Regions from separate parts of the Mesorhizobium sp. WSM3864 genome, predicted to be linked through region 2. Evidence: predicted binding sites of a transcription regulator. Region 2 holds the regulator's gene; the other holds the start of a gene.
The links. Region 2 encodes LexA, which represses DNA repair genes until DNA is damaged. Its sites were predicted from a motif close to TGTTCNNNNTGTGTTCNG; they were not measured.
Positions count from the first base shown of each region.

Region 1: the regulator LexA is predicted to act here: its motif matches at 2,700-2,717, upstream of dinB (DNA polymerase IV).

Region 1 is NZ_NSGD01000010.1:48,131-52,638, reverse strand. It holds gene CK215_RS20380 (SDR family oxidoreductase) at 1-258, shown strand, start outside; gene CK215_RS20375 (aldose 1-epimerase) at 245-1,129, shown strand; gene dinB (DNA polymerase IV) at 1,365-2,627, opposite strand; gene CK215_RS20365 (cupin domain-containing protein) at 2,989-3,369, opposite strand; gene CK215_RS20355 (hypothetical protein) at 4,128-4,412, opposite strand.
Region 2 is NZ_NSGD01000001.1:667,701-672,208, forward strand. It holds gene CK215_RS03300 (ComEC/Rec2 family competence protein) at 86-2,548, shown strand; gene lexA (transcriptional repressor LexA) at 2,532-3,266, opposite strand; gene glp (gephyrin-like molybdotransferase Glp) at 3,383-4,508, opposite strand, start outside.

The DNA.
Region 1 (4,508 bases), on a different contig from region 2:
CTCACCAAGTCGCTGGCGCGTGAGCTCGGGCCGCATGGCATCCGCGTCAACGCCGTGTCGCCGGGCGCGGTGGTCTCGGAGGCGGAGGCGCGCGTCTTCGGCGACCGGTTGAAGCAGTACAATGACTGGGTCCTCGAGAACCAAAGCCTCAAGACGCGCATCGAGCCTGAGAACGTCGCCGAGCTCGTGCTGTTCCTCGTCTCACCCGCCTCCGACATGATCAGCGGCCAGAACATCGCCATCGATGGCGGCTGGTGAGGATATGGCCGGCGCGGTCGAGCTGAACGACGGGCAGGCGAGGCTGGTGCTGGCGCCGGAGAAGGGCGCGGCGATCGCGCGCTATGACGCGCTGGTGATCGGCAGCGCGCCGGTTCCGCTGCTGAAGCCGGGCGATGGCACCGGCACGTCCGGCTGCCAACTCCTGGTGCCGTGGTCGAACCGCATCTCCGGCGGCGGCTTCACTTTCGACGGCCGCTTCCACGCCGTCGCGCCGAACATTCCGGGCGAAGCCTTTCCGATCCATGGCGACGGTTTCCAAAGACCGTGGCGGCTCGCCCGCCGCACCGTCACCGAGGCGGAGCTGGTGCTCGACGAGGGCGCGATCGGTCCTTACCGCTATGCGGCTACCGTGACCTATGCGCTGCAGGACGGCGCGTTGGAGGCGCAGCTGACGGTGGAGAACCGCGCCGGCATGCGCCTGCCTTACGGGCTCGGTTTCCATCCCTGGTTCCCGCGCGGCGACACAACCCTGCTCGGGGCCAAGGCCAGGCGCGTCTGGCTGGAGGACGAGCGCCATTTGCCGGTCGGCGTCGTGCCGCTGAGCGAGCGCCCGGCCTGGGATTTCTCGCGCTCCATCCCGCTGCCGTGGGACTGGGTCAACAACGCCTTCGACGGCTGGAATCGTCGCGCCTCGATCACGCAGCTCGAGGAGGGGATCAGGATCACGCTCACTGCCTCGCCGGAGCTTGGCGTCTATATCCTCTATTCGCCGTCATCCGACGCCGGCTTCTTCTGCTTCGAGCCGGTCTCGCACCCGGTCGATGCGCATCACGGCGAAGGGCTGACGGTGCTTGAAGATGGGCAAACGATGAGCGCGGCGATGCGGCTGGACTGGGCTGTGGCGGGTTGAGGGCAGCCGCCAGAGCGCGTGATCTCCCCCCTTGAGGGGGAGATGGCCGGCAGGCCAGAGAGGGGCGTCTCACATAGATCGCCAGCATTGTCTTCGTCGCCGAAGACGCCGGCGCTTCACGCGCGGCGACGCCCTCTGTCGCCTTCGGCGACATCTCCCCACAAGGGGGAGATCGGACGGCGCGTCGGCTTTCGCCAATCTCCAGCGCCGCAGAGCAGATGCCGAAGCACTTCCCTCACAGCTCCTTCTCCGCCAGCTCCCTGAATTCATCCGGCACCGAGCGCGCCGCTTCAAGCGCGACGGTGCCGTAGCCGACGGCCTGCTTGCCGAAGCGCTGGCGGATCTTGTCTATGGCGCGGTCGGCGCCGAAGCGGGCGAGGCCTTTGCGGCTGCCGGGCTTCAGCTTCTCGTCCGCCAGGCCGAGCGGCAGTTCGAGCTGCAGCTCGGCATGCTCTTCCAGATGCGAGACCGAGATCGCCAGCAGCGAGATTTCCCGTTCGCCAGGGTGAGCGGCGAGCACGCCTCTGACCAGCTCTTCCGCGACGTCAGCGAGCATGGTCGTCGCCTGGATCGGTTGCTCCAGCGTCACCGAGCTGGTGACCGCGCGCATGTCGGCAAAGCGCACGCGCACCGTCACCGTGCGGCCAGGCCGGTCCTTGGCGCGCAGGCGGCTGGCGACGCGGTCGGCGAGATGCAGGAGCGTCGGCACGAAGACGCGCGGCAGCGCCGGTTTGCGGCCCAGCGCCGACTGCGCGCCGGCGGAATGGCCGCGGCGATGCGTCTCCAGCCGGCGCGGGTCGCGGTTCCAGGCAAGGGCCGCGAGCTTCTGGCCGGCGGCATGGCCGATCAGCCGCTCCAGCGCGCCGCTATGCGTGCGCGCCAATTGCCCGATGGTCTCGACGCCGATCTCGGCGAGCCTGGCTTTGGTTGCCGGACCGACGCCCCACATCAGCGACACCGGCAAATCGTGCAGGAAGGAAAGCTCGGTGCCGGGCTCGACCACCACGAGGCCGTCGGGCTTGGCCACCTGCGAGGCGATCTTGGCGAGATGCTTCGTCCGTGCCACCCCGATCGAGATCGGCAGGCCGAGCTCGCTCTTCACGCGGCGGCGGATGGTTCGCGCAATTTCGTCCGGCGATCCGAACAGATGCGTGCAGCCGGCGACATCGGCGAAAGCCTCGTCGATCGAGATGCGCTCGACCAGCGGCGTGAAATCGTCGAGCACCTTGATCGCGGCGTCGCCGAGACGCTGGTATTCGCCGAAGCGGCCGCCGACGAAGATGAGCTGCGGACAGAGCTCGCGCGCCTTGCGGCCGGGCATGCCGCCGCGAACGCCAAAAATCTTCGCCTCATAGGAGGCGGCAAGCACCACGCCGCCGCCGACCGCGATCGGCTTGCCGCGCAGCGACGGGTCGAGCAGTTGCTCGACCGAGGCGTAGAAGGCGTCGAGATCGGCATGCAGGATGGTAGCGGCTGAAGCGGCGTTCGTGGCGGGCATCGCTCCCGGCTCCATCCGTCCCGCTTTGCGGCATCGCAGCATTAGCAGCGACTGTTGTAAGCGGTAATGCGTGTGAACATAAAGAGAACAAAAGGAGTTTCCTGTCAAGCCGGCCAGCTGGGGATGAGAACATCTGCAACCCGTCACAACCAAGGGCTTTGACCGGTTGCGCCGGTGTGCTCCCCTTTGACGGGTTGACCGCGAGACCAGGGAGGGGCGCGAAGGATCGCGGCCCGAAACTGCGTCATGCTAGGACGAAGTCAGGAGCCGAGCGACGCGCGAACACCAGGATGACGAAGTGCGGCCGAGCCGGAGCACCGCCCCTCCGATCTTCTGGCCGTCCCTTCGCCGACAGCCGCCGCTAGGCCGGTTTGGCGTATTGCTCGGCGCTCAGCACCTCGATGCATTGGAACGGCTCATTGCCTTCCACCCAGGCGTCATGCCCGGGCGGGATGGTATAGGACGTGCCGGCCTCGAAGGTCTTCTGCGTCCCGTCGTCCATGCGTATGGTAATTGTTCCGGACACGACATAGCCGACATGCGAGACCTGGCAGCTGTCGGTCTTGACCACCGGCTTCACGCATTCGGACCATTTCCAGCCCGGCTCCATGTTGAGCCGCCCGAGCGTGTAGCCCGGCAGCCGCACCACTTCGACGCGGGTCTTGGCGGGCGAGCGAACCTCGTCGGGATTGTTGTGCGACTTGGATTCGAGCTGGGTGACCTTCATTGCAGCTTCGGCCATGGCATCCTCCCATTTCCAAGGATTGCAAGCGGGACCTGACGCGCGATCGTCGGCGACCGCTGCCGGATTGATACGCCTTTCAATGAATGATTGCTAATGTAATTGCCGGGCGCGGCGCGAAATCGATTTTGCCGCGCAGGCCCTATTGCAAGCACGCTCTGCCGGTGTTTTGCTGTTCCTTGCGCCTGGCACGACGGTGGTTGAGGGGCCACCCCGTTTCTCGCCCCTTGGGGAGAATCCTGTGAACCCTCGGCAAGTGAATTTCGCCAATAGTGCCGCGGCAAAGCCAGGCCCCGTCCGCGATAGTCCATTTTCATTTCCGCTCGCGGGCGCGCGCTCACCGCGCCCATCGAAACCGCCATAGGCGAGGCCAAGCCGGGTGGAAGGCGATACTCGAAAAATCAGAAAAACTGGGAGGAATCGATGCTTCATCAGGTAGGAAAAACGGAAACCCGTCCGCCGGTCGGGGCAGTGCGCCGCACTCCGCCGGCGCTTCGCCAGTGCTGCGACAACTATATCTGTCCGACCTGCGACCAAGTCGTCGAACTGACGGACTTCCGCCAGGTCGTCTGGCATCAAAGGCCGGGCCATCGGCCGATGGAATTGGATGACTGAGCGGACCTGCCGGAGACAAAAAGGGCCCGAGAAAAGAGGGCCCGAGAAAAAAAGGGCCCGCGCCTTCCAGAGGAATGCGCGGGCCGAAGCTGGAGTAGCCATTCGATAAACGCGCAGCCGGCCTACCGGTTGCGCCAGGCGGATCAACCGCCGTTGGCCGGAGCCGGGGCCGGAGCCGGAGTGGCAGGCGCGGGTGCCGGCGTCGTCGACGGAGCCGCAGGCGTCTCCACCTTGGGCGCCTCGACCTTCGGCGCATCGAGCTTCACGTTGACATCCGTCGATCCGCCACCGCCGGTGCGGCCACCGACATTGATGATGCCGGTAAAGAACAGCAGGGCCACGATCGCGATGATGGCAAGAACGATCGCCACTGCTGTGCCGGCGCCGCCCCCGCCACTGGTGTTTACAACTGTAGGTCTGTCGGCCATGGTTTCCTCTCCTCTGCCGATTGGGATGTCGTGGCAACGGCGCCAAAGCTGGAATGTTCCTGCTTTCGGGCCACGGTCCCTTGTCAGGCGGGACCT
Region 2 (4,508 bases):
CACTGAAGCGGGCATGTTTGCGCGGACTTTCGCGCGGTGGGCGTTCATGTAGCATAGGAGGTCTGGGGCGCAAGGGGCAGACCCGATGGCTGGACGTGGCCGGGGTGCGGAGGAGGGCGAGGAGACGACGGCTGGCGTGAGCGAGCGCCTGCTGTTTGCCGCCATCGTGCCTGCCGAGGCTGTACCGGTTTTGGTTCCAGTCCCGCGTCCGGCCGCCGAAATTTTGCCGCCGGACGGCGATGCTTCGCTGCAAGCTCGTCCGCCGGCAGCCATCGACTTAATCCGCAGGTGGTTCCGCCGTGCCTCGTTTTCCGCGTTTCGCCGGGGTGTGGCCGAGGCAGCCTCCACCGAGCTCGACCGCGGCATCGGCTTCCTGCTGGTGCCGGTGTTCCTGGCCGCCGGCGTGATACTCTATTATTCCTTGAGCGCCGAGCCGGATCTTTACAGACCGATGGCGGCGGTGGCGCTGATGGCTCTCTGCGCGGCCGTTTCGCGTCCCTGGCTGAAGACACACCTGGTCTTTATGGCGGCGTTGTTTTGCGCGCTGGGATTCGTCGCCGCGAAGGTCGAGACCTGGCGCGCCTCTACACCGATGCTCGGCTCCGAAATCCAGACGCGGCTGACAGGCCGCGTCGTCATCGCCGAGGAAATGGCCAATGGCCGCGTCAGGCTAACCATCGATCTCGTCTCGACCGCGCATCCAAAGCTGCGCTACGCGCCGGATCGCGTCAGGCTCTCGGCACGCAGGATCTCGGCCGGCATGAAGGCCGGATCGCTGGTGACGGGTTACGCGCGGCTTCTGCCGCCGACCGGGCCGGTCCGTCCCGAAAGCTATGATTTTTCCTTCGACAGCTATTTTTCCGGCATCGGCGGCAGTGGATTTTTCCTCGGCGACCCGAAACTCATTCCGCCAACCGACCCGATCGCTCAGACGAGCATCGCCTCAGCCATCGAGAACGCGCGCGAAAACATTGCCGATCACATCAGAAGCACCATTGGCGGAGCCGAAGGCGAGATTGCCGCTGCACTGATCGTCGGCGTGCGCGCCGGCATTCCCGAGGACATCAACGAGGCGATGCGGCGGACCGGCATCTATCACATCATCTCGATTTCGGGCCTCCACATGGCGCTGGTCGCCGGCACGGTCATGCTTCTGCTGCGCGGCGCCTTTGCGCTGTTCCCGGATTTTTCGTCACGCCGGCCAGTGAAGAAATATGCCGCGGCAATCGCGCTTATGTCGATCGCCGCCTATCTCGTCATCTCTGGCGTGGTGGTCGCCGCCGAGCGAAGCTTCATCATGCTGGCCGTCATGCTGATCGCCGTGCTTTTCGACCGCGCCGCGCTGACGATGCGCAACTTGGCGATCTCGGCCATCGCCGTCATCCTGGTGTCGCCGCATGAAGTGGTTGGCCCGAGCTTTCAGATGTCGTTCGCGGCAACCGCCGCCCTTGTCGGCGCCTATGCCGGCTGGTCCGACTACCGCGCCGGCAAGGTGAGAGCGCCGCCGGCAAAGCGTTCGTTCCTGCGGTTCATGTCGCACAAACTGGCAGTCGGAGCAGGTGGCGCCGCAATGACGTCGATCATTGCCGGAAGTGCCACGGCGCTGTTTGCCATCTGGCATTTCCAGCGCGTCTCGCCGCTCAGCCTGCTGGCCAATCTCGCGATCATGCCGATCGTCACGATCGTGATGTTTCTCGCCGTCGCCAGCGCGGTCATGATGCCGTTCGGCTTCGACGGGCCCTTCCTCTATTTGATGGGCAACGGCCTGGCGGCGATGATCGCGATCTCGGCTTGGATTTCGGAGTGGTCGCCGGTCGATGCCGTGGGCCTGATCTCGATCCATTCGGTGCTGCTGGCGACGATCGCGCTCGTCATCGCTACGATGGCGACTACGTGGCTCAGGCTGGCCGCAATTCCTTTCGCTGCCGCGGCCGTCATGATCATCCCGCAGGTGCGCACGCCGGACCTGCTGATCTCGGAGGACGCGCATCTGGTGGCGATGCCGATCGGCGGGGGCGAACTCGCCGTCAATCGTGCCCGCTCCAACGAGTTCACCACCGATAACTGGAAACGCGCGCTCAAGGCCGAAACGATCGTGCCGCCGGAGACATTCGCCAAGGGCACGCTGGACTTGGCCGATCCCGTCGACCTGCCGCCTGGATCGCCCTTTTACTGCACGGGCGATCTCTGCATTGGCCGGCATCCATCGGGCGCAATCGTCGCGCTCGCCGAGAACCGTGAAGCTGCCCGGCCTGCCTGCGACTTCGCGGACCTCATCGTCATCAACGACGCCACGGCCTACAATCCCTGCCGCGATCCACGTATCCTCGTCGTCACCAAGCGGCAACTTGCGCGCGACGGCAGTGCCGCTGTCTTCTTCGATCCGCAATCGGCGACGGCGCGAGCAACCATTCAATACGCCGTCGAAAAACCGTACCGCCCTTGGCACGAACAGCGGCGCTACTCGCGTGAGGCCAGGGGGCTGGCGCCTTACAAGAAGCCCGAGAAGCCGGAAGCCAAGCCGCAGCCCCTCAGTAGCGGCGGATGAGCCCGACTAGCTTGCCCTGAACCTTGACGCGATCGGGACCGAAGATGCGCGTCTCATAGGCCGGATTGGCAGCCTCGAGCGCGATGGAGGCGCCCTTGCGGCGGAAGCGCTTCAGCGTCGCCTCCTCGTCGTCGACCAGCGCCACGACGATCTCCCCGGGGCTCGCAGTGCTGGCGTTGCGGATGATGACCGTGTCGCCGTCGAAGATGCCGGCCTCGATCATCGAGTCGCCTTTGACCTCGAGCGCGTAGTGCTCGCCGCCGGCGATCATGTCCGGCGGCACTGTGATCGAATGCGTCTGGTGCTGGATGGCGTCGATCGGCACGCCGGCGGCAATGCGACCCATCACCGGGATAGAGACGGCTGAAACGGCGTCGTCGTCATTGCTGGGCGTCGGCGTGCGGGCGGGCGCCGCGGGTTTGATCTGGCGGCCGAGATTGCCTTGGCCGCCCTGGATGACGCTCGGCGAGAATTTCTTCGCCGCATTGAGGCCGGGCGCGATCGAGTCAGGTAGGCGCAGCACTTCAAGGGCACGCGCCCGGTTCGGCAGCCGGCGAATGAAACCGCGCTCCTCCAGCGCCGTGATCAGGCGGTGGATGCCCGATTTCGAGGCAAGGTCGAGCGCTTCCTTCATCTCGTCGAAAGACGGCGGAATGCCGCTTTCCTTGAGCCGTTCATGGATGAACATCAGCAGTTCATGTTGTTTGCGCGTCAGCATGGCGGCCCCCATGGGTTCTGAAACCAGAATCAGAAAAACAAACCCAGAACAAACACTATCTGTTCCAGTTGTGTTCCGCAACCGTTTAAAGTTTAGTGAATGTGTTGACGTTTTGTTCAGCGTAACATCAGAATGCTGCATTCCTCGCCGGCTTCAGCCGCCGGTGCGAAGGGTTGGCGCACGATCAGGCCATTGGCATCGGCGAGCATCCTCAACATCGAGGAATCCTGGATGCCGAACGGTGTTGCGATCAGCGCCCCCGCATCTTCGCGGACCACGGCGCGCACATAGTCCTGCCTGAGATCGTTGGCGTGCATTGCGGCGCCTAACCGGGCCGTGCGGATTTCCTGCCGGCAGGACCGGCCGCCCAGCCGCGCCAGAAGCGGCTTCAGGAACAGCTGCGAGCAGACCAGGCTTGCGACGGGATTGCCGGGCAGGCCGATGCAGCGAATGTCGCCGAGCCGGCCAAACATCAACGGCTTGCCGGGACGCATGGCGATCTTCCAGAAGTCTAGCTGCATGCCTTCGCCGGTCAGCACGTCGTGGATCAGGTCGTGGTCGCCGACGGAGGCGCCGCCAAGCGTGACGATGACGTCGGCGCCGGCCTTGACCGCCTTCTTGACCAAGGCCGCGATCGCGTCCTTGCGGTCGGCGGCAATGCCGAGGTCGAGCGCGCGCGCGCCGACCGACTGGGCCGTAGCTGTGACGCCATAGGCATTCGACGAGATGATCTGGTCGGGGCCGAGCGCGCTGCCCGGCGGCAGCAATTCGTCGCCGGTGGCGATGATGGCGAGCAGCGGCTGCCGCACCACGTTGAGACTCGGATGGTTGGCCGATGCCGCCAGCGAAAGCGCCGCCGGATCGAGCTGGCGGCCTTTTTCGAGGAGCAGGTCGCCCTCGCAGAAGTCGAGCCCGCGGCGACGGACGTTGCGTCCTTCCGCGGTCGGCTCGGTCACTTCGATGCTGCCGCCGCCGAGATCGCGGACATTCTCCTGGATAACGACGGTATCGGCGCCTTCGGGGAGCGGCGCGCCGGTGAAGATGCGCACGGCCTCGCCCTTGCCGACAGAGCCGGTGAAGCCACGCCCGGCGGGGGCCATGCCGATCACGGAGAGCCGGGCGGGCGCCGAGGCTACGTCGGCGGCCCGTACGGCGTAGCCGTCCATCGCCGACGCATTGAAGGGCGGCTGGGTGCGCAGAGCCACCACGGGGTCGGCCAGGACCCGGCCGGCCGCGTCGGCC